One region of the Peribacillus sp. R9-11 genome, then DNA from elsewhere that is predicted to be linked to it. Evidence: a T-box and tRNA genes for the amino acid it is inferred to sense, from the RefSeq annotation. Region 1 holds a T-box; the other holds one or more tRNA genes.
The links. A T-box is a leader RNA that pairs with one kind of tRNA and senses whether it is charged. The one in region 1 lies ahead of tyrS (tyrosine--tRNA ligase), so its partner is inferred to be a tRNA-Tyr.
Positions count from the first base shown of each region.

Region 2: it encodes a tRNA-Tyr, which carries the amino acid that the T-box ahead of tyrS (tyrosine--tRNA ligase) is inferred to sense. The anticodon was not compared.

Region 1 is NZ_CP133763.1:4,309,483-4,321,112, reverse strand. Features, by position in the region: gene acsA (acetate--CoA ligase) at 1-862, shown strand, start outside; gene RE409_RS21000 (transglycosylase domain-containing protein) at 1,059-4,082, opposite strand; T-box leader at 4,229-4,445, shown strand; gene tyrS (tyrosine--tRNA ligase) at 4,516-5,772, shown strand; gene rpsD (30S ribosomal protein S4) at 5,879-6,481, opposite strand; gene RE409_RS20985 (sensor domain-containing diguanylate cyclase) at 6,966-8,840, shown strand; gene RE409_RS20980 (GAF domain-containing protein) at 8,882-9,361, opposite strand; gene refZ (forespore capture DNA-binding protein RefZ) at 9,515-10,159, shown strand; gene hisJ (histidinol-phosphatase HisJ) at 10,174-10,977, opposite strand; gene ezrA (septation ring formation regulator EzrA) at 11,146-11,630, shown strand, end outside.
Region 2 is NZ_CP133763.1:784,733-796,362, reverse strand. Features, by position in the region: gene RE409_RS03795 (hypothetical protein) at 1-67, shown strand, start outside; gene RE409_RS03790 (hypothetical protein) at 676-879, shown strand; gene RE409_RS03785 (hypothetical protein) at 971-1,270, shown strand; gene RE409_RS03780 (hypothetical protein) at 1,310-1,648, opposite strand; tRNA gene RE409_RS03775 (tRNA-Leu) at 2,039-2,119, opposite strand; tRNA gene RE409_RS03770 (tRNA-Cys) at 2,128-2,201, opposite strand; tRNA gene RE409_RS03765 (tRNA-Gly) at 2,210-2,284, opposite strand; tRNA gene RE409_RS03760 (tRNA-Gln) at 2,288-2,362, opposite strand; tRNA gene RE409_RS03755 (tRNA-His) at 2,401-2,476, opposite strand; tRNA gene RE409_RS03750 (tRNA-Trp) at 2,494-2,567, opposite strand; tRNA gene RE409_RS03745 (tRNA-Tyr) at 2,578-2,661, opposite strand; tRNA gene RE409_RS03740 (tRNA-Thr) at 2,677-2,752, opposite strand; tRNA gene RE409_RS03735 (tRNA-Phe) at 2,760-2,835, opposite strand; tRNA gene RE409_RS03730 (tRNA-Asp) at 2,848-2,923, opposite strand; tRNA gene RE409_RS03725 (tRNA-Met) at 2,929-3,002, opposite strand; tRNA gene RE409_RS03720 (tRNA-Val) at 3,093-3,168, opposite strand; tRNA gene RE409_RS03715 (tRNA-Glu) at 3,183-3,257, opposite strand; tRNA gene RE409_RS03710 (tRNA-Ser) at 3,267-3,358, opposite strand; tRNA gene RE409_RS03705 (tRNA-Asn) at 3,364-3,438, opposite strand; rRNA gene rrf (5S ribosomal RNA) at 3,448-3,563, opposite strand; rRNA gene RE409_RS03695 (23S ribosomal RNA) at 3,680-6,612, opposite strand; rRNA gene RE409_RS03690 (16S ribosomal RNA) at 6,788-8,337, opposite strand; gene RE409_RS03685 (nucleotidyltransferase-like protein) at 8,620-9,483, opposite strand; gene RE409_RS03680 (YgzB family protein) at 9,665-10,018, shown strand; gene perR (peroxide-responsive transcriptional repressor PerR) at 10,124-10,567, opposite strand; gene RE409_RS03670 (NAD(P)-dependent oxidoreductase) at 10,880-11,008, opposite strand; gene RE409_RS03665 (NAD(P)-dependent oxidoreductase) at 11,067-11,252, opposite strand; gene RE409_RS03660 (hypothetical protein) at 11,296-11,451, opposite strand.

The sequences.
Region 1 (11,630 bases):
ATCTTGGTACCAAACTCTGCAAGACTTTGGTGTTACGGTCTGGTATAGTGCACCGACTGCGTTCAGGATGCTGATGGGTGCAGGAGACGAAATCGTTAAACAATTCGATTTAAGTTCTCTCCGCCATGTCTTAAGTGTCGGTGAACCGTTGAATCCGGAAGTGGTCCGCTGGGGGATGAAAGTATTCAATCACCGCATCCATGACACATGGTGGATGACGGAAACAGGTGCTCAACTCATCTGTAATTATCCTTGCCTGGAAATCAAACCGGGTTCGATGGGGAAACCGATCCCGGGTGTGGAAGCGGCAATAGTGGATAATCAAGGTAAAGAGCTTCCTCCGCACAGAATGGGGAACCTTGCTATTAAAAAAGGCTGGCCTTCAATGATGAAGACTGTCTGGAATAATGAGTCAAAATATGAATCTTACTTTATGCCAGGCGATTGGTATGTTTCTGGGGATTCCGCTTATATGGATGAAGAAGGATATTTCTGGTTCCAAGGCCGCGTAGATGATGTCATCATGACAGCCGGGGAAAGAGTAGGTCCTTTCGAAGTGGAAAGCAAGTTGGTTGAGCATCCAGCCGTTGCTGAAGCAGGGGTTATCGGGAAGCCAGATCCAGTCCGGGGCGAAATTATTAAAGCGTTTATTGCCCTTCGTGACGGATACGAAGCCAACGATGAATTAATTGAAGAAATTCGTCAATTTGTTAAGCTAGGTCTCGCAGCACATGCCGCACCACGTGAAATTGAATTCCGAGATAAACTTCCGAAAACACGAAGCGGTAAAATCATGCGCCGGGTCTTGAAAGCTTGGGAACTTGATCTTCCAACTGGTGATTTATCATCAATGGAAGATTAAAAAGCCGAGTTATCTGGAATCAAGAATAGTAGAAAAAAGGCATCCATGTTCATTGGCATGGATGCCTTTTTCATGTGTTTAAAGTTTAAGGGTCCTATGCTAATCAAGTTAAATAGCATAGGAAATAATAAATCTATAAAAAAACAGGCTGTTGGGTCGTTTTCCCGTAGCCTGCTAAGTTACTTCAAGAAGCGTGTTATTCTTCTTCCTCTTCTTCAGCTTTATCTGTGTCTTTGTTTTGGTCTATATTTTGGTCTTTATTTTGGTCTGTTTCTTTGTCTATATTTGTATCTTTTCCTGTATCTTCTTTATCTGTGTTGTTTGTATCTTTGTCTTTTTCTGCAGTAACGTTCTCTTCTTTTGAGTCTGGTTTTTTCTCTTCGGTATCTGTTTTTTCATTTGCGATATTATCTTTATTCTTAGTGGAATCTTTTGATTTGTTGTCTTTATCTTCATCTTTAGCTTCCGCTTTTGCACTTGTCTTTTTAGCGCCAATTTCAACGTGTTGCGAAGGTGCTGATTCTTTGCCGACTATGTCTACAGCTGTTACGTAATAAGATCCACCTGATCCGGCAGTGTAAACAAGATTACCCCCAGAATTAATGCTCGCCACTTTTCTACCATTTTTGTAGACGCGATAGCCGACGACATCTCCTTCAGGGTGAAGCCCCCATGAAATCTTATTGTTACTTACAGTGATAGAAAGGGCATTAGGCGCTTTTCCATTATCATTAAGTGTCGCTTTCGTCCCGACGACATTGCCCCATTTTTCTCCTCCGGGAATTAAGGATCCGGGATCATCCACATATTTCAATCCGATATCTTCAAAGGACGCAGGATTCAGCATGAACCCACCGCTTGTGAATTCGCTCGGTGTTTGTGGAAGAGCCGCGTATCGTTTGCTGCCGACTGATACATATTGTCCATCTATGAAACTATTATCTGCTCTAGATGGGGCATATTTGGCGATGAATAAATCAGACTTGACAAGTCCAGCCTTTTGACATGAACTTGAAGGCAGAAGGCCTGAAACGCCACAGAAGGAACGACTGACAATTCCGCCGGGCATCTCAAACCGCTTATCAGGGTCGACGAGTTTTGAATCGACTTTGTATGCGGCATTTATCAAATCTGCCCAATAATAGATATTACGTTTATTATATTCAAGACCATTATAGGTCCCTTTTAAAGACTTCGGTGTGTCATAACCCATCCATGTACCAAACGTTACATTTGGATTAGTGGCGACAAACCAAGCATCCCAATAGTTTTGTCCAGTCCCGGTTTTACCTGCCCAGTCACTGGAGAAAGCAAGTCGGTTCCTGACCGAAGCCGCCGTACCGCTGTTTACGACATCCCGCATCATATCAAGCGTTAAATAAGCAGTTTGCGGTGAAAATACTTTTACTGGTTTTGCTTTGTGTTCATAGATGACCTCATCATCTTTTGATACGATTTTGTCAATCATATAAGCATCAACGAATTCCCCTGAATTGGCAAATGTGCCAAACGCATTGACATTTTCTTCAACGGTTACACCTTTGTCCAAGGCACCTAATGACATGGCACGATTTGAGTAATCCCCTTTTGTTAAAGATGTAAAGCCCATTTTTTCCAAATAGGAAACCGGATTTTGGTTGATGATTTTCATGTAAAATAGGGCAGCTGGAATATTATACGAATTCTTTAACGCTTCCCGAGCTGTCGTTAAGCCGGTGAGGCTTCCGCCGCCATAGTTTCCCGGCCGCCACGGCGTATTGCCTGGAATGGTAATTGGTACGTTGGCTGTTACACTCCCAGGTGAAATCTTTCCTAGCTCAATGCCTGGACCGTATACCAATAGCGGTTTCATCGTTGAACCATTTGACCGTAGTGATGATGTTGCATGGTTTGTTTGTTCCCGTTTAAAGTCACGTCCACCGACAAAACTGATGATTTTCCCTGTTTTATTTTCAATAAGGATAGCTCCCGCCTCAACGGGCTCTTTTACAGTTTTCATTTCTTTCGTATCCGGATCGATGACCTGTTCGGTTTTATCATATCCGAAATTTGGATAGTTTTTAGTTACTTCTTGCATTTGGTCATAGATCTTTTTATTGATTGTCGTATAAATTTTATAGCCGTTTTGACGCAGTTTACGATCAGCTAGTGCTAAATATTGCTTTTTTAAATCATCGTTCTCTAAATCTTTTTCTTCATATCCATCTTCTTTTGCTAAGCTAAGTGACAAAATTTCAATGGAACGTTTTTCTATTTCATAGGTGAGCCATGGATATTTCTCAGAGGGCAACGCCTTTTTACCGATAAAGTCTTTTGTTATGTCGTATGCGATTGCTTTATCATATTGTTCTTTTGTTATGTATTCATTGCTATACATTCGTTTTAATACGGTTTTCATCCGGTTAATTCCGGGCTCTAGATTATCTTTAAGCTTCCCTTGCTGGGTATATGGAGTATACCCAAAAGGACTTTGCGGTAATCCTGCAATAAAGGCAGATTGGGGTAAAGATAGATCTTTAGCTTCCACTCCGAAAATACCTTCGGCAGCCGACTGGACACCAGCAATATTCTGTCCGGAAGAGTTTCGTCCCAAAGTGGAGACGTTTAGGTAGGTTTCTAAAATCTCTTCTTTTTCAAAGAACTTCTCGACCCGGAGCGCAAGTAAAATTTCTTTTGCTTTCCGTTCAAATGATACTTCGTTCGTTAAGACTTGGTTTTTTATGAGCTGTTGTGTTAAAGTACTTCCACCTGATTGAACGGATGCATTCGTAAATTCCTGATAAACTGCACGCAGGATAGCCTTCGGAACAACTCCGTTATGTTCATAAAAATACTCATCTTCTGTAGCGATGACTGCATTTTTAAGATGGTCGGAAACTTTATCGATGGACACTTCTTCACGATCAAGGTCACTCTTGAGCTTGCCCAAGTATACTTTATCCGCAAAGTATACCTCAGAGGTCTCTTCATAATTGTAAATGTCCTTTTTTAAATCATCCTTTGAGCGTACCGGCTCATTATTGACGAGGGCAGCGAAATAGCCGGCTCCAACGCCGCCGGCGAATGAGAATCCTAGAACCCCAACAATAATGAGGATCAACGTTAGGTTCCAAATGACTTGGTATGTAACCCTTGCATTTTTTTGTGTTTTTTCATTTTGAAAAAAACGGGTTAGCTGTTTCCATGCTGTTTGAAATCTATCTTTTTGATTATTATTCATGTATCATACCCCCTGAAATCACATATATTATAGCATATAACACGGAAGGGAAAGGCGAACTTTCATATTTTTCTAGAATCTGTAAGGGTGATGTTGACAATGAATGTTATGTATGATAAAAACTTATTAACAATAAAATTTATTAAAAAAGCGCGATGATAGGACCCAGTAGTCAAACTATCCCTGTTTTAGAGAGCCGGTGGTCAGTGGAAATCGGTACATATAGTGAGATGAATTACTTCCTTGAGCATTTGCTGTGAAATGATTAGTAGCAGGAAACGGTTGACGACCGTTATTCGTCTCGAGCGGAGGACGCTTTATGTCCTCAAGTTGGGTGGTACCGCGAATTTATTCGTCCCTTCATATTTATATGAAGGGGCGTTTTTGTATGCTTTTTGCGGGATATTTTCGGATTTGAAGGAGGAATTATAAAATGGAATTGCTAAAGGAACTCGAGTGGAGAGGGATTATTTATCAACAAACGGATGAAGAGGGTTTTAAGGACCTTTTAGAAAAAGAAAAAATTTCTTTATACTGTGGGGTAGATCCAACCGCGGATAGTATGCACATCGGACATCTATTGCCATTCTTAACAATGCGCCGTTTCCAACAGCACGGTCATCGTCCCCTTGTACTTGTAGGAGGGGCTACTGGACTTATCGGTGATCCAAGCGGTAAAAAAGAAGAACGCCAGCTGCAAACGTTGGAAAAAGTGCTTTATAATGCCGACTGTATTAAAGGGCAGCTATCCCATATCTTTGACTTCGAAGGTGAAAATGGCGCAGTTATGGTCAATAACTATGACTGGATAGGTAAAATCGACATGGTTACGTTCTTGCGTGATTACGGGAAATACATCGGCATAAACTACATGCTGGCAAAAGACACGGTTGCTTCCCGTTTGGAAACAGGGATTTCTTTTACGGAATTCGCGTATACAATTTTACAAGGGATCGACTTTGGTCATTTATACGATAATCATGACTGTAAGTTGCAAATTGGCGGGAGTGATCAGTGGGGCAATATTACGACTGGTCTTGAAATGATTCGTAAATCGCATGACGAGGAAGCAAAAGCGTTCGGCATGACGATTCCGCTCGTGACGAAAGCGGACGGAACGAAATTCGGTAAAACGGAAGGCGGAGCAATCTGGCTTGATCCGGAAAAAACGACTCCTTATGAATTTTACCAATTCTGGATTAATACAGCGGATGCTGATGTCGTGAAATACTTGAAATTCTTCACATTCCTATCACGTGAAGTAATTGAAGAGTTAGAGCAATCCGTGCAGACTGAACCGCATTTACGTAAAGCTCAAAAAGCTTTAGGGGAAGAAATGACACGTTTGATTCACGGGCAGGAAGCTCTTGACCAAGCAATCAAAATCTCTGCAGCTCTATTCAGCGGTGAGGTGAAAAATTTAAGTGCGGCCGAAATTAAATTGGGCTTTAAAGATGTTCCGACCTTTGAACGTGAAAGTAAGGAAGATATCAGCTTAGTTGATTTAATTGTTGAAGCGAAGATTTCTCCATCGAAGCGACAAGCTCGTGAAGATATTCAGAATGGTGCAATCTCCATCAATGGCGAGAAAGTGACTGATCTGCAATATGTCGTGGCTGAAGAGGTTAAGATTGAAGGAGAGTTCATCCTTGTTCGTCGCGGTAAGAAGAAATATACATTAGTGAAATGAGAAAACAAGGCCCGGCTGAATCTCAGCCGGGCCTTGTTTTGTCTGGAAGTTGAGTTCTGTGCACAAAAAAAAACCCCATCCAAGGATGAGGTTTTTTTTGAAGTTATTAACGAGAGTAGAACTCAACGATAAGAGCTTCGTTAATTTCAGCAGGCAATTCAGAACGTTCTGGTAAACGAGTGAAAGTACCTTCTAATTTCTCAGCATCAAAAGTAAGGAAGTCAGGTACGAAGTTAGTTGCTTCAACTGATTCTTTAATGATTGAGAAGTTACGTGATTTTTCACGAACTGAGATTGTTTGTCCAAGAGACACTTTGTAAGAAGGGATGTCTACGCGACTTCCGTCTACAGTGATGTGACCGTGGTTAACAAGTTGACGTGCTTGACGACGTGTACGAGCTAAACCAAGACGGTAAACTAGGTTGTCAAGACGTGATTCAAGAAGAACCATGAAGTTTTCACCATGAACACCTTTAAGTTTGCCAGCGCGGTCGAACATTGTGCGGAATTGACGTTCAGTGATTCCGTACATGTGACGAAGTTTTTGTTTCTCTTGTAGTTGAATTCCATATTCAGAAATTTTTCTACGTTGGTTAGGACCATGTTGTCCTGGAGCATAAGGGCGTTTTTCTAATTCTTTACCAGTACCTGTTAGGGAAATTCCTAAACGACGGGATAGTTTCCAGCTTGGGCCAGTATAACGAGCCATAGGATGACTCCTCCTTTAAATGTTTTTATTTTGGTAAAATAAAAACCGTGTGAATAAACGGTTATGACCATTTTGTTTTCATGTACCTTCGCCCTAGCAGCAGAGAGTTACGAGATACACCTCTGTATGGAGGAACAAAATGAGAACATAAAAGCTGTCACATAGGCTGCAATATTTTACACAAGGAGTATTGTATAATATTCTGCTCAATGAGTCAAGGACAGTTAGCTTTTCATTAAAAGGGAGTTTAAAGATAATTCAAGGGATAAAATTACAATTACATAAAAAAGTACTATTTTTGGGAGAGTTTTTCCGATGAAAGCGTTATAATAAGTAAAAAGTATGAATTTCAATAAATAGTTTCCTGGGAACTATTACTATAAGTTTCGATTAAATCTAGTTTTTTGCTTCGTTTTAAAGTGGAAGTATTATGAAACCTTAAAAGGTTCTTTAAAAAATAGGCTGTAATATAGGGATGATAGAGATGAAGATTAAAACAGCTCGGTTGATTAATGAATTAAGAGTACTTTTCTTTAAACACATACAGAATATGCAAGGTGAACTCCATTACGAAACATTCTTGGAGACTTTTTTATTTGAGACGAAAGACCTGCTAGGTATGGAAGAGGTAATGTTCTTTAAATTTGATGAGTGGAAACAGCAATTTTATAAAGAAACCTCTACCGGATGTTTTCACGATTATAACATGCAGGTTCCTGTACAAGAGTATATAGAAATGATCTTGAAAGAACAGAAAGATGATAGAGATGTAACAGTAAGTATGCAGCAGGAAGTAAAGGATTTCCAGACTGTTATACCACTTTGGGATAATGGTAAGATCATTGGATTAACGGCCTTCAAAGAACGGAAAAATGGCTCTCTTACAAGCCTTACTCCGGAAGAAGGGGCTGCTTTTTCTAAAGAATTCACCACAATCTTGAAAGCTGCGTTATCAATTTCTAAGATATCAGATGAGGAAAGACGATATAAACAACTCTTCAAGGTCACAGAAAAATTTCATTCTTCAATGAACATGGACGCGGTCTTAGGGGAAATTATCTCGACGTTGCACACTGTTTACCCAACCTTTGATTATTACCTGCTGCTCTCCCATGATAATGACAGCCATGAAAACCTGCCAATCAAGGACCTCGAATATGATAGTGAGAATGTGGCTGCACTAAAGGCTTATGTAAACGGTAGCATACAATTTGAGGATCACTCATCTGAAAATCACTCTATTTTATATGCTCCTTTAAAAGGTAAACAAGGGGTCTATGGCGTTCTTCAGGTTATTGCGCCTAATACACTCGTGTTCCCTGAAAATGAAATTGAGTTTATTTCATTGTTGGCTAATACTGCTGGAAGTGCCTTGGAGAATGCTCAACTGTATCAACAATCAAAACGACTTGTTTCAGATTTACAGCTTATAAATGAGACATCACAGCATTTAAATTCCAATCTGCGCTTGAGTGAAACCATGGAATATATGAAGCAGCAAATTATAAAGTCCTTTCATGCTGATCAGACAGGATTTATTCTGCTCCATCCTGGTGACAAAGTGAGTTTATTGACAGGAAGCTCTGAGTTTTTTGATTCAGAGGAGGCGAGTATGTATATATCTTTCCTGAAAGGTAAGATTGATGTTGATAAGGAATCACTGTTTATCGGGGATTTAAGTATTCATTGTCCCAATGAAAATGTGAAATATCATTCCCTAATGGCAGTTCCTATGATGGAAAGTAATGATGTTAAGGGATTCGCTGTTATTTTGCATAAGGAAGCCTATTTCTTCTCATTTGAAATGTTTAAGTTGTTACAGTCACTTATCCACCACTCAAGTTTGGCGATGGCCAATTCCATGCTTCGTGAAGAACTTGAAAAACTGGTCATTACCGATCATTTAACCCGACTGTATTCAAGGAGTTATCTCGATGATAAAATGTCCGAATCCATGGAAGAGGATGAAGAGGGCACTTTCATTATGATTGATCTTGACAACTTCAAGAGGGTTAATGATACATATGGTCATCAGGTTGGAGATGATATTCTGATCCAGGTCGCTGATCTCATTCAACATAATATTCGTGATACGGATATCGGGGCCAGGTGGGGCGGAGAAGAGCTAGCTATTTACCTTCCACATGTTCCTTTAGAGTCAGGTGTTCGCATTGCCGAACGAGTAAAGGATAAGGTCTGGGAGAAATCCAATCCTAGAGTGACGATTTCCTGCGGCGTGTCCTGTTGGTCAAAAGAACATTTAGATAACATGAAAGAGGTAGTTAAAAGGGCAGATGAGGCGTTATATATTGCGAAGAATTCAGGGAAAAACAAAGTTCATGTACATGGATTTCTGTAACAATAAAAGGGAGCGGCATGGATTGCCGCTCCCTTTTTACTCTATAAACGCTTGGTTAGGATGTCCGCGAATTTCTCGAGTCCTTGCTGATCCACTTCGTCAAATCGGTTCGTAATTGGGCTGTCGATATCAAGAACGGCAATTAGTTTGCCCTCCTTCATAAGGGGTATGACAATTTCAGAACGTGATGCAGCATCGCAGGCAATATGTCCTGGGAACTGATGGACATCATCGACGCGTAAGGTTTTTTTTGTGGCCGCTGAGGTCCCGCATACGCCTTTGCCCATTGGAATGCGGACACAGGCTGGAAGGCCTTGGAAAGGTCCTAGCACCAATTGGTCTTCTTCAAGTAAATAGAAGCCGACCCAGTTAATCTCAACGAGAAATTGATTCAGTAAAGCAGCGGCATTACTGAAATTGGCTATCTGATTTGGTTCATCTTCTATTAAGGCAAAGAGCTGTTTTTGGACAAGTTCATAGTTTTTTTCTTTTTTTCCTTGATACATTTCGACATTAAACAAAAGGGTTCACCTGTCTTCCTCATATTTTTACAGTACTTTCTAGTCAAGCCTATTGATTGGAGAGAAATTGTCGAGAACTTACTAAAGGATTCAAGCTCTTCAATGCAGAAATAGTCCACAAGACTTGTCTCAAAGAAAGCGAGGGATTGCCTAATGAATCGCCAGACGCCAACGAAACAAGCTATTGTGGAAGCTGCTTTACATTTATTTCATTTAAAAGGCTATCATGCGACATCCATACGGGATATTGCGAATAAAGCGAAAGTGAATGCTGCTAATATTGCTTACTATTTTAAAAATAAGCAGGGGTTGCTAGAATTCTGCTTCACTTCCTATTTAGAAGAGTATATTCTCGTCCTTGAGACGAACATGACGCTGCTGGATCATAAAGGTCCAAAGCAATGCTTGATGAATTTGGTAAAGGATATTCTTACATTCCAAAGAGAAAACTTCCTGGCAGCTCGATTTATATATGGAGAATCTTCACTCGATTCAAATTTAAACCGGGAAATTCATTCGACTTATTTTACAAAGGAAAAGTCTTATTTTCAATATGTTTTGGAACAAGGCATTAAAAGCAGAAGTTTTCAGTCGGTCTCTATCCCCTTGTATATGCTGCAACTAAAGGGCCTGCTCTCGGCTCCGGTCCTGCATACCCATTATGCGATGGAGGTCCTTCATGTGTTCCCACAGGAAGCCTATTACACAAATTTATATGCTGAGGAAGTCGCTCGTTTTCTGCAAGATACATTATTTATTGCCGAAGACCTCCAGCCCCTGCTTGCGGGACGGGCCTGAAGTGTTTACGTGATTTACCCGTTGAATTCTGGAATCAACGATTCAAATCCCTGGCCTAAATCTTTAGCCTGGTGTGCATCGGAACCATAAATAAGCGGGATGCCAAGGTCTATGGCACGCTTTGCAAACCGTTCAGGAGGATAGGGCTCACGGCATAGCGGCTTTACGAACCCTGCTCCATTATAATCAAGTGCATATTGTTGTTCATTGATCATATCCAATACCCTGTAAACACGGTCGTCAAAGCTTTTTGCAGGTGGGTATCGGTGCTGGAATTTATGAACAAGTGTAATATGTCCTATCCTTTTTGGCTTATAGATGCCTAGGTCAGCTGTGATTGATTTCTCTAAGGTATCGTAATATTTGGCATAAACCGCTTCGATGGAACCTAGTTTATTGGCAATCTCACCAAACGCATCATCACTGAAATCGATGCAATGCCAGTTGCTTTCCTGCTTTATGAAATGGACGGAAAGAATGCTGTCATCAATGAATTCGCCGAATTCATTGAGAAAATCTTTTGTTTCAGTTTCATAACCTTCTATAAAGTCAACCTCTAGACCACTTTTGATCAGGATTTTGTCTTTATAGTGTTCTTTCAGGACGCGGAGCTCTTGAAAGTAATCTAGGAGCATGGAAGCTTCCATACCGCTGTCTTTTTCAGGTGTTGGATCTTGAAAATTTCGTGGCAAAGGAGCATGTTCTGTAAATGTGATTTCCTTTAATCCTAGCTCAATTCCCCGCGTAATATATTCATCGAATTTGTCCGTAGAGCCGTGTGGGCAAAACGGAGTATGTACATGTCTGTCAGCTTTCATGGCCATTCCCTCCCAAAAACCCGGTATTTTGTAGCAATTTTCCACAAAAAAATCTTTTTCTCATCAAAAATTATTGCTAACATGGTATCATAAAAGCATTAAATTTAACATTTTTAAAATTGATATATAAAAGAGCGAGGCTGTAAGGACTAGAACAGGGGGCTTACCATGGATTACATACTTGGGATAATTGTATTAATTTTAATTTTTATTATTTGGGGTTATTTTTTCAAAAAGAGATTTTTTAAAGAGATTGATCGTCTGGAATCCTGGAAAATAAGCATCATGCACCGCCCCGTGCTAGAAGAGCTTTCTAAAGTCAAACAATTGAACATGACTGGTGAAACAGAGGAAATGTTTGAAAACTGGCGTATTGAATGGGACGCTATCATCACGGATCATATGCCGGAAGTCGAGGAGCTTTTATTCGATGCCGAGGAGTTTGTCGATAAATACCGTTTCAGCCGTTCAAAAGAGGTACAGCGGCAAATTACAGTCAAGCTGAATGAAATTGAAGAAATGATTAAAAAGATTCTGTACGAATTAAATGAACTTGTAGGAAGTGAGGAAAAGAATAGATTAGAAATTGAGGATATTAAGGAAACTTACCGTCAATTGAAGAAATCATTGCTTGCACACCGCCATAATTATGG
Region 2 (11,630 bases), 2.2 Mb from region 1:
TGAAATAGCACTATCCGCTTCTGGCTATACGGAAGCAGAACTCAATGCTATGAATATAGAAATCTGAAATCATCGGGCCACTACCATTAACTGATTCTAATATCAATAATGATTTTTAGGGTACGAATAGTTTTCGTAACCTATTGTTCCGCTAGTTCACTGAGCCTCTCAAATTGACGGCTATAATGTAGCGGTGTAAATCTGAAAGAAGTAATTGTTCATGAAGGTCAAGAAGGCATATATACAATGTATAAAGTGGGTAAAAAGCTGATGTGCGTAATATACACCTCAGGCCCTAACGTCAAAATGCTAGTAGCTCTAACAAAGTTACCCGCGTTGAAATAGCCTGTAATTATTGCAATGATATGTAGGTGCCTCGATAGCCACGAGGTACCTGCATATTTAATATGCACGTAAAATCCCCAAGAATATTTAAAATAATGTTGAAATGGAGGTGAATACACCGTCATGACCGAATATTATATTATGGAGAAGGTCGACCCAAAGAAGTTTGTACTCAAAGAAGTTTTAAACTTCCACCGAATGTATAGAACTGCATCTCAAAGCAAGCATCACCCTTACAAATTTACCGATTTAACCCCAATGTTAATAGCATAAGAAATGAAGGTGAATGCTTTCACACGGATGCACACTTGATGGAAAGTAGGAGAAGCCATGGAGAAATCGAAGAGTTTACAAGAAATCTATAATGCCAACCGACCAGAAAATAATGAGCTTTTCCGAGCAATACAACAACATCTTCAAATGAAGCATCCAGACAAGCGAATGACAGCTATGAGAACCTTGCAAATAATTGTTGCCGATAGTGTTTCATCTGGAGAGCTGCGTAACGTGGAAAGTCGGCTTTTATACAGTTGAGTTGATACGAAAAAGTTTCTTATCAACTCATCCAGTCTTGTGAGTTATGCAGTTCTGAAATTACCGAACACAGAAAGGAATAACCCCACCATTGAAAAAATTTCTAAACAAAATCAAAATAGCTGGCTCCATTTTGACCATCATACTCATGATATTCACTTTCAGAATTATACTTTTCAACAAAGCTTTCACAGAGCCAGAAGTAGATATGAAGTATTACAAGACGGGGCATGTCGAACACAGGCCAAATATTTGGGAGGGCATGAGTAAAGAAGAATACCAAAAAATAAAATATTTAGAGGAACAGAAAACATTCAATTATGATCTCTACGAACCAGAGCTGCTTGACGCAGAAGGAAATCCGATTATTGAAGAAAATGTTGAATACTAAAAAAAATGTGCCCGATTTGGACACATCTTTTTTGTTTACTTATAAATGCAATGCTCCGAAATTAGGCTTCGTTTTCTCAGTGGTAGAAATCCATTCTCCTAATTCATCGAAATATTTTTGAACTTCTTCTTTAGTTTTGGTTTCTGAAGCATCCCAAATATCTGATAAGAAATATCCTAAATCGTTTGGATATGAAATTGATTCTCTGTCAAATGCTTTTTCAATAGCAGGACTGCCGTGTTTATCGCCTTCGTCACCATGAATTTTCATAGTAATAACAGTCCATCCATTTTCTTTTTTTATAAGAGTGTAATTGTCATAATGGCCCCAACGATTGCTATGAACACGTAATTTAAAATCTTCACCGATATTATTCAAATTTTCCCCTCTCTTCCCATAATACTACAACTGTATTTTACCACCAGAACGCGGTAAATGACGAACTTCACGGTATTTAATATCAGCAATTTAATATCCTTTTCTGTCATTGTTACCAATGGTCGTTTAAAAGCAATGGGAGAGTCGCTAGACTCTTATCGAATAAACTACACCGCGAAGTTGCCACGGGAGATCAATCGGCAGCTTCGTTCCGCTAACAGGTAACGTTAGTTCAAACAACCGGCCTTTCAATGGGCGTTTTTTTTGGTCGAGAATCAAAACATTCTGATTTAACATAGCCTAAATCATAACGCACGACTAAAAATCCGTGAAAACACGAAAAAACGGCTTTCCAATTAAGGAAAACCGCTTTATATCGTCGTTCTAAGATACCGGTGGCCGGGGTCGAACCGGCACTCCAGAGGAACACGATTTTGAGTCGTGCGCGTCTGCCAATTCCGCCACACCGGCATTTTTGTTGGAGGCGGCAACCGGAATCGAACCGGTGGTAAAGGTTTTGCAGACCTCTGCCTTACCGCTTGGCTATGCCGCCAACGTTTTTGGAGCGAAAGACGGGATTCGAACCCGCGACCCCAACCTTGGCAAGGTTGTATTCTACCACTGAACTACTTTCGCGAATGGCTGGGCTAGAAGGGATCGAACCTTCGCATGACGGAATCAAAATCCGTTGCCTTACCGCTTGGCTATAGCCCATTAACGTTATACTTATTATACCATCATTTATTAAAAAATGGGGCGACTGATGGGAATCGAACCCACGAATGCCTGAACCACAATCAGGTGCGTTAACCACTTCGCCACAATCGCCATTATAAAATTAAAATTGGCAGGGGTAGTAGGACTCGAACCCACACTGGAGGTTTTGGAGACCTCTGTTCTACCTTTAAACTATACCCCTATAAATAAAATGGTGGAGGGGGGCAGATTCGAACTGCCGAACCCGAAGGAGCGGATTTACAGTCCGCCGCGTTTAGCCACTTCGCTACCCCTCCGCATATGGATGTTACTGGTGCCGGCAAGAGGACTTGAACCCCCAACCTACTGATTACAAGTCAGTTGCTCTACCAGTTGAGCTACACCGGCACTACAATGGTGGCTCAGGACGGAATCGAACCGCCGACACAAGGATTTTCAGTCCTTTGCTCTACCGACTGAGCTACTGAGCCAAACAATAAAAATGGCGGTCCCGACGGGAATCGAACCCGCGATCTCCTGCGTGACAGGCAGGCATGTTAACCGCTACACCACGGGACCATAGATTGCGGGGACAGGATTTGAACCTGCGACCTTCGGGTTATGAGCCCGACGAGCTACCGGACTGCTCCACCCCGCGACGTTAATAATGCTGCTATTGCATCAAGTTTTCGTGTTAACAGTTTCATTATATCTGATATATAGAAACAACTTGTTGCTTTTAAAAAAATGGTGGAGGATGACGGGATCGAACCGCCGACCCTCTGCTTGTAAGGCAGATGCTCTCCCAGCTGAGCTAATCCTCCATATGTTTTCGAAATGGTGACCCGTACGGGATTCGAACCCGTGTTACCGCCGTGAAAGGGCGGTGTCTTAACCGCTTGACCAACGGGCCAGTTGTAAATGGCGGAGAGCAAGGGATTTGAACCCTTGAGACAGGGTTACCCGTCTACACGATTTCCAATCGTGCTCCTTCGGCCACTCGGACAGCTCTCCAATAATGGCTCCGCAGGTAGGACTCGAACCTACGACCGTTCGGTTAACAGCCGAATGCTCTACCACTGAGCTACTGCGGAACGATATAAGCTTGGCGACGTCCTACTCTCACAGGGGGAAACCCCCAACTACCATCGGCGCTGAAGAGCTTAACTGCCGTGTTCGGAATGGGAACGGGTGTGACCTCTTCGCTATCGTCACCAAACATTATTAACATTTTTTCAAGACATATATTATTATAACGTCTTTTTGAGAAAATGCAAGAAGAAATTTTCATTCCTTCAAAACTAGATAATAAGAAGGTATTTCATTTTTTAAAGCGTGGTTAAGTCCTCGATCTATTAGTATCAGTCAGCTCCACATGTCGCCACGCTTCCACCTCTGACCTATCAACCTGATCATCTTTCAGGGATCTTACTAGCTTGCGCTATGGGAAATCTCATCTCGAGGGGGGCTTCATGCTTAGATGCTTTCAGCACTTATCCCGTCCGCACGTAGCTACCCAGCTATGCCTTTGGCAAGACAACTGGTACACCAGCGGTGCGTCCATCCCGGTCCTCTCGTACTAAGGACAGCTCCTCTCAAATTTCCTGCGCCCGCGACGGATAGGGACCGAACTGTCTCACGACGTTCTGAACCCAGCTCGCGTACCGCTTTAATGGGCGAACAGCCCAACCCTTGGGACCGACTACAGCCCCAGGATGCGATGAGCCGACATCGAGGTGCCAAACCTCCCCGTCGATGTGGACTCTTGGGGGAGATAAGCCTGTTATCCCCGGGGTAGCTTTTATCCGTTGAGCGATGGCCCTTCCATGCGGAACCACCGGATCACTAAGCCCGACTTTCGTCCCTGCTCGACTTGTAGGTCTCGCAGTCAAGCTCCCTTGTGCCTTTACACTCTACGAATGATTTCCAACCATTCTGAGGGAACCTTTGGGCGCCTCCGTTACTCTTTAGGAGGCGACCGCCCCAGTCAAACTGCCCACCTGACACTGTCTCCCACCCCGATAAGGGGCGCGGGTTAGAATTTCAATACAGCCAGGGTAGTATCCCACCAACGCCTCCACCGAAGCTAGCGCTCCGGCTTCTCAGGCTCCTACCTATCCTGTACAAGCTGTACCAAAATTCAATATCAGGCTGCAGTAAAGCTCCACGGGGTCTTTCCGTCCTGTCGCGGGTAACCTGCATCTTCACAGGTACTATAATTTCACCGAGTCTCTCGTTGAGACAGTGCCCAGATCGTTACACCTTTCGTGCGGGTCGGAACTTACCCGACAAGGAATTTCGCTACCTTAGGACCGTTATAGTTACGGCCGCCGTTTACTGGGGCTTCGGTTCAAAGCTTCGCTTGCGCTAACCTCTCCCCTTAACCTTCCAGCACCGGGCAGGTGTCAGCCCCTATACTTCGCCTTGCGGCTTCGCAGAGACCTGTGTTTTTGCTAAACAGTCGCCTGGGCCTATTCACTGCGGCTTTTCCGGGCTATTCACCCTAAAAAGCACCCCTTCTCCCGAAGTTACGGGGTCATTTTGCCGAGTTCCTTAACGAGAGTTCTCTCGCACACCTTAGGATTCTCTCCTCGCCTACCTGTGTCGGTTTGCGGTACGGGCACCTTACATCTCACTAGAGGCTTTTCTTGGCAGCGTGGAATCAGGAACTTCGGTACTATATTTCCCTCGCCATCACAGCTCCGCCTTAATGGAAACGGGATTTGCCTCGTTTCCGGCCTAACTGCTTGGACGCGCATATCCAACAGCGCGCTTACCCTATCCTTCTGCGTCCCCCCATCGTTCAAACGATGTATAGGTGGTACAGGAATATCAACCTGTTGTCCATCGCCTACGCCTTTCGGCCTCGGCTTAGGTCCCGACTAACCCTGAGCGGACGAGCCTTCCTCAGGAAACCTTAGGCATTCGGTGGAAGGGATTCTCACCCTTCTTTCGCTACTCATACCGGCATTCTCACTTCTAAGCGCTCCACCAGTCCTTCCGGTCTGACTTCAACGCCCTTAGAACGCTCTCCTACCATCGACACCATACGGTGTCAATCCACAGCTTCGGTGATACGTTTAGCCCCGGTACATTTTCGGCGCGGAGTCACTCGACCAGTGAGCTATTACGCACTCTTTAAATGATGGCTGCTTCTGAGCCAACATCCTGGTTGTCTAAGCAACTCCACATCCTTTTCCACTTAACGTATACTTTGGGACCTTAGCTGGTGGTCTGGGCTGTTTCCCTTTCGACTACGGATCTTATCACTCGCAGTCTGACTCCCAAGAATAAGTATTTGGCATTCGGAGTTTGACTGAATTCGGTAACCCGTTGGGGGCCCCTAGTCCAATCAGTGCTCTACCTCCAATACTCTCATCTTGAGGCTAGCCCTAAAGCTATTTCGGAGAGAACCAGCTATCTCCAGGTTCGATTGGAATTTCTCCGCTACCCACACCTCATCCCCGCACTTTTCAACGTGCGTGGGTTCGGGCCTCCATTCAGTGTTACCTGAACTTCACCCTGGACATGGGTAGATCACCTGGTTTCGGGTCTACGACCTCATACTCATTCGCCCTATTCAGACTCGCTTTCGCTGCGGCTCCGTCTTATCAACTTAACCTCGCATGAAATCGTAACTCGCCGGTTCATTCTACAAAAGGCACGCCATTACCCATTAACGGGCTTTGACTACTTGTAGGCACACGGTTTCAGGATCTATTTCACTCCCCTTCCGGGGTGCTTTTCACCTTTCCCTCACGGTACTGGTTCACTATCGGTCACTAGGTAGTATTTAGCCTTGGGAGATGGTCCTCCCTGCTTCCGACGGGATTTCTCGTGTCCCGCCGTACTCAGGATCCACTCAGGAGGGAACGAAGTTTCAACTACAGGGTTTTTACCTTCTTTGACGGACCTTTCCAGATCACTTCATTTACCCCGTTCCTTTGTAACTCCATGTTGAGTGTCCTACAACCCCAAGAGGCAAGCCTCTTGGTTTGGGCTAATTCCGTTTCGCTCGCCGCTACTCAGGAAATCGCATTTGCTTTCTCTTCCTCCGGGTACTTAGATGTTTCAGTTCCCCGGGTCTGCCTTCAGTACCCTATGTATTCAGGTAAAGATACTGTTCCATTACGAACAGTGGGTTTCCCCATTCGGAAATCTCCGGATCAAAGCTTACTTACAGCTCCCCGAAGCATATCGGTGTTAGTCCCGTCCTTCATCGGCTCCTAGTGCCAAGGCATCCACCGTGCGCCCTTTCTAACTTAACCGTTAAAAAAGATCTTACTGATGCTTTGAAAAAATTAATTGCCTTCTATCTATTATCTAGTTTTCAAGGAACAAAGAAGAAAGAATTCCATCACTACGTGATGAGATCTTTCGAATCTGAATGAATTACTCATTCAAAACTGAACAAAACAAAAGCGCTCTCGTATTTATCCTTAGAAAGGAGGTGATCCAGCCGCACCTTCCGATACGGCTACCTTGTTACGACTTCACCCCAATCATCTGTCCCACCTTAGGCGGCTGGCTCCATAAAGGTTACCTCACCGACTTCGGGTGTTACAAACTCTCGTGGTGTGACGGGCGGTGTGTACAAGGCCCGGGAACGTATTCACCGCGGCATGCTGATCCGCGATTACTAGCGATTCCGGCTTCATGTAGGCGAGTTGCAGCCTACAATCCGAACTGAGAATGGCTTTATGGGATTCGCTTACCTTCGCAGGTTTGCAGCCCTTTGTACCATCCATTGTAGCACGTGTGTAGCCCAGGTCATAAGGGGCATGATGATTTGACGTCATCCCCACCTTCCTCCGGTTTGTCACCGGCAGTCACCTTAGAGTGCCCAACTGAATGCTGGCAACTAAGATCAAGGGTTGCGCTCGTTGCGGGACTTAACCCAACATCTCACGACACGAGCTGACGACAACCATGCACCACCTGTCACTCTGTCCCCCGAAGGGGAACGCCCTATCTCTAGGGTTGTCAGAGGATGTCAAGACCTGGTAAGGTTCTTCGCGTTGCTTCGAATTAAACCACATGCTCCACCGCTTGTGCGGGCCCCCGTCAATTCCTTTGAGTTTCAGCCTTGCGGCCGTACTCCCCAGGCGGAGTGCTTAATGCGTTAGCTGCAGCACTAAAGGGCGGAAACCCTCTAACACTTAGCACTCATCGTTTACGGCGTGGACTACCAGGGTATCTAATCCTGTTTGCTCCCCACGCTTTCGCGCCTCAGTGTCAGTTACAGACCAGAAAGTCGCCTTCGCCACTGGTGTTCCTCCAAATCTCTACGCATTTCACCGCTACACTTGGAATTCCACTTTCCTCTTCTGCACTCAAGTTCCCCAGTTTCCAATGACCCTCCACGGTTGAGCCGTGGGCTTTCACATCAGACTTAAGGAACCACCTGCGCGCGCTTTACGCCCAATAATTCCGGACAACGCTTGCCACCTACGTATTACCGCGGCTGCTGGCACGTAGTTAGCCGTGGCTTTCTGGTTAGGTACCGTCAAGGTACCAGCAGTTACTCTGGTACTTGTTCTTCCCTAACAACAGAACTTTACGACCCGAAGGCCTTCTTCGTTCACGCGGCGTTGCTCCGTCAGACTTTCGTCCATTGCGGAAGATTCCCTACTGCTGCCTCCCGTAGGAGTCTGGGCCGTGTCTCAGTCCCAGTGTGGCCGATCACCCTCTCAGGTCGGCTACGCATCGTCGCCTTGGTGAGCCATTACCTCACCAACTAGCTAATGCGCCGCGGGCCCATCTATAAGTGACAGCAGAACCGTCTTTCCATCTTCTCTCATGCGAGAAAAGAACATATCCGGTATTAGCTCCGGTTTCCCGAAGTTATCCCAGTCTTATAGGCAGGTTGCCCACGTGTTACTCACCCGTCCGCCGCTAATCTCAGGGAGCAAGCTCCCATTGATTCGCTCGACTTGCATGTATTAGGCACGCCGCCAGCGTTCGTCCTGAGCCAGGATCAAACTCTCCGAAGAAATGTTTGACTTGCTCATTTTGCTTTTTGATAGTGTGTGCTCACTTAAAAAATTAACGTTGGCGCTTTGTTTTGTTCAGTTTTCAAAGAGCAATTTCGTTGTCGTTTACTTCGTAAGCGACTTTTACATCTTATCATGTTGTAGACCATTTTGTCAACATGTTTTTTGATGTTTTTTGTTTTGTTGAAGCTGCGAAAGCTGATGTCCCGCAGCGACATGTATTAATATAACACCTAGATTATTATTGGTCAACACTAAAAATGATTTTTTTGAAATATTTTTTTATACTCTATAAAATCGATGATAAACGTCTTGTCCTTTTGTTTCCACTTTGATGACATCAATTACTTTCTTCTCTATTAAGTATTCTAACAGAACACCTAGATCTACTGAATAATAATTAAGTTCCGGATGATCCATTAACTCTGCAATTGTCCAAGGATCTTCTTTTGTACTCATTATTTCAACTAAATGCTGTGAACCCGTATTCGTCCTAGAGTAAATAAGAAATTCACTCGCAAGGAAAAGAAGCTCCAATCTTTTTTCAAGCGTTTCCTCACTACTAATCAATTCTTTATACAACTTATAGATTTCAGGTTCCATATGTTTCACTTGGTTCCAGACTGTAACTTCTGGATAAAAACCTTGTTCTATTACTTCCAAACGAGCTAAGTGATGCAGGGAATGAACAATATGGTTATATGCATCAAGATAATGACCTTTTTCAAAGAAGCCTTTTCCATCCATATATCTGCGAATTAACTTCGCAAACTCCATCCCTATCTTCAACTTTCTTCCATAAAAAGGGAACTCTCGAATTTCGGTTTTCAAATGATCCAAATATTCATTTCGGTCAAAGAGGACCTTTCCGTTATAAATCCAGTCAACTACTTTTCGGTTTGTACCTAATAGAAGCCATTCTTTTAGTTGTTCTTCCTTTACGATATGTAAAGCTGCCTTTTTGTCCTGATATGTGTAGTGTTTTAAAAACACTGCCTCTTCTGCTTCATCTACAATAACAAAAAGAATGTAGTCAAATGTATCGGTAATCGGGCTATTATTTTCTCTTTTTTCTATTAACAAGATTCCAAGTGTAGATTTTAAACTTGCTCGCTCTTGATAAATCGGGCGAAGGATATCTTCCATTATAAATTCCTCCAAAACCTTTTTTTTTTTACATTCGACAAAACTCTTCAAAATCCTGTATTTCACCTAGATGATATTTACAAAAACAACATATTCAAAAGTAATATGTATCCTTTATTTCTTTTTTGTTCCATCCGTAGTTTATGTTATAGTTAAAGTTATATTTTAGGAGGGACAATCCATGGCTAAATATTCTAGCAAAATCAATAAAATCCGTACATTTGCTTTAAGTTTGATTTTCATCGGCTTTATTGTGATGTATCTTGGACTTTTCTTTAAAACACACCCTATTGTTATGACACTTTTTATGGGTCTAGGTCTTTTATTCATAATTGCAAGTACCGGCGTTTATTTTTGGATTGGAATGCTTTCTACAAAATCGATCCAGGTTGTATGTCCTAACTGTAGTAAACCTACAAAAATATTAGGGCGTGTGGATATTTGCATGCATTGTGAAGAACCATTGACCCTTGATAAAAAGTTAGAAGGCGAAGAATTTAACGAAAAATATAATCGCAAAAGCCTGCAAGACTAAATAACCCCTTAAGAGAGCTTATTTATCCCAGGCAGATGGTCCAAGATTAATTGTATCATTTTTTTGCAACAAAAAAAAAGTTCCAACCAAGTGGCGGAACTTTTTTTAATGTGCTTCTTTTTTTGAGCACTCTGTACAGTCTCCATAGATTTCCATCCGATGGTGACTAACATTGAAACCGGTGACCTGTGCTGCAAAATGTTCGACTTCGTCCAATGCCGGATAATCAAAATCTACAATTTTTCCGCAGGTTTGGCAGATTACATGATAATGATTCGTCGTTACAAAATCAAATCTTGCTGAAGAATCACCATAGGTAAGTTCTTTAACCAATCCTACTTCTCGGAACACACGCAAGTTGTTATAAACCGTAGCCACACTCATATTGGGAAACTTACCTTCTAGCGCTTTATATATATCATCTGCGGTAGGGTGGGACATAGAGCTTATCAAATATTCAAGTATCGCATGGCGTTGAGGAGTTATTCTTACACCGGTATCTTTAAGGGAATCCAACGCTTCTTTTAACTGAACTTCAGACACCGCCATCCACCTCTTTTTTCTCATTAAGTATGAATTATTAAATTATAATATTTATAAATAGTGTACCTTTTATACGTTGATTTTGTCAATATTTCATCTGTTTATCGATTCATTTTTAGTTTATTCATTACCCCTTTAATTCTTTCCTATTTTTCTAATTGTGCCTAGTATCCTTTTGATTGATCAATGACGTTGATAAAGTCTTTTCCATCTATTCAGGAATTCATGCATGTTTTTTTCGAAAATTGAAAAGGTTCTAGGTAAATATTCACTGCTTTTACTCGAAAGATGCGGTGTGACCGTTACATTTTCCATACGCTAAAACGGATGCTCCTTATCTAAAGGTTCTGGATCGAATAAATCTAAAATGGCATGAGCAATTTCCCTGTTTTGTAAAACCTCTATCAACACTTCCTCTTTAACCAGATCACCTCGTCCAATATTCACGAAGACAGCAGAACCTTTCATAGCTTTAAAGTGTTCTTTTTGCTACAGATTTTGTCTTTCAATCGTACTTGGCAGAACAGATACGATGTAACTTACTCAGAGAGCCCATAAAGACGATCAAGTGCTGCACAGGATTTCCGCTACGATTGACCCCAATTGTGGTCATCCTAAAGGCTTTCCCAAGACGCGCTACCTCTCCGCCAATTGCACCAGCACCAAGAATGAGTATCGATTTCCCATTCAATTCTCATACTTCTATCTTTCTATCCCACAGCTCGACGTCTGCTTCATTCATGATAAGCTGTTTCAATTTCTTTTCGTACTGTAAAAGCATCCCAATCGTGTACTACCAAAATCCCGCGCTTCTCAATGACTTTAAAAGGCATTAATTCCATACCTGCACTCATAACCATAACCCACTTTAAATTCGGTGCTTTCTCAATTGTCTCATCTGTTAAATCTTCGCCGTATGGAATTAAGATTTTTGCTTCACGAAGTGGTTCATCCTCTCAATCCCCTTGATAAATGAAATTCAAAGCAGGAAAGGTATCCTCCATCTGCTTTTGGATGTCTTCTTTTGGAATAATTATTGAAAGTACTAACATGTTTATCTCACCTTTTA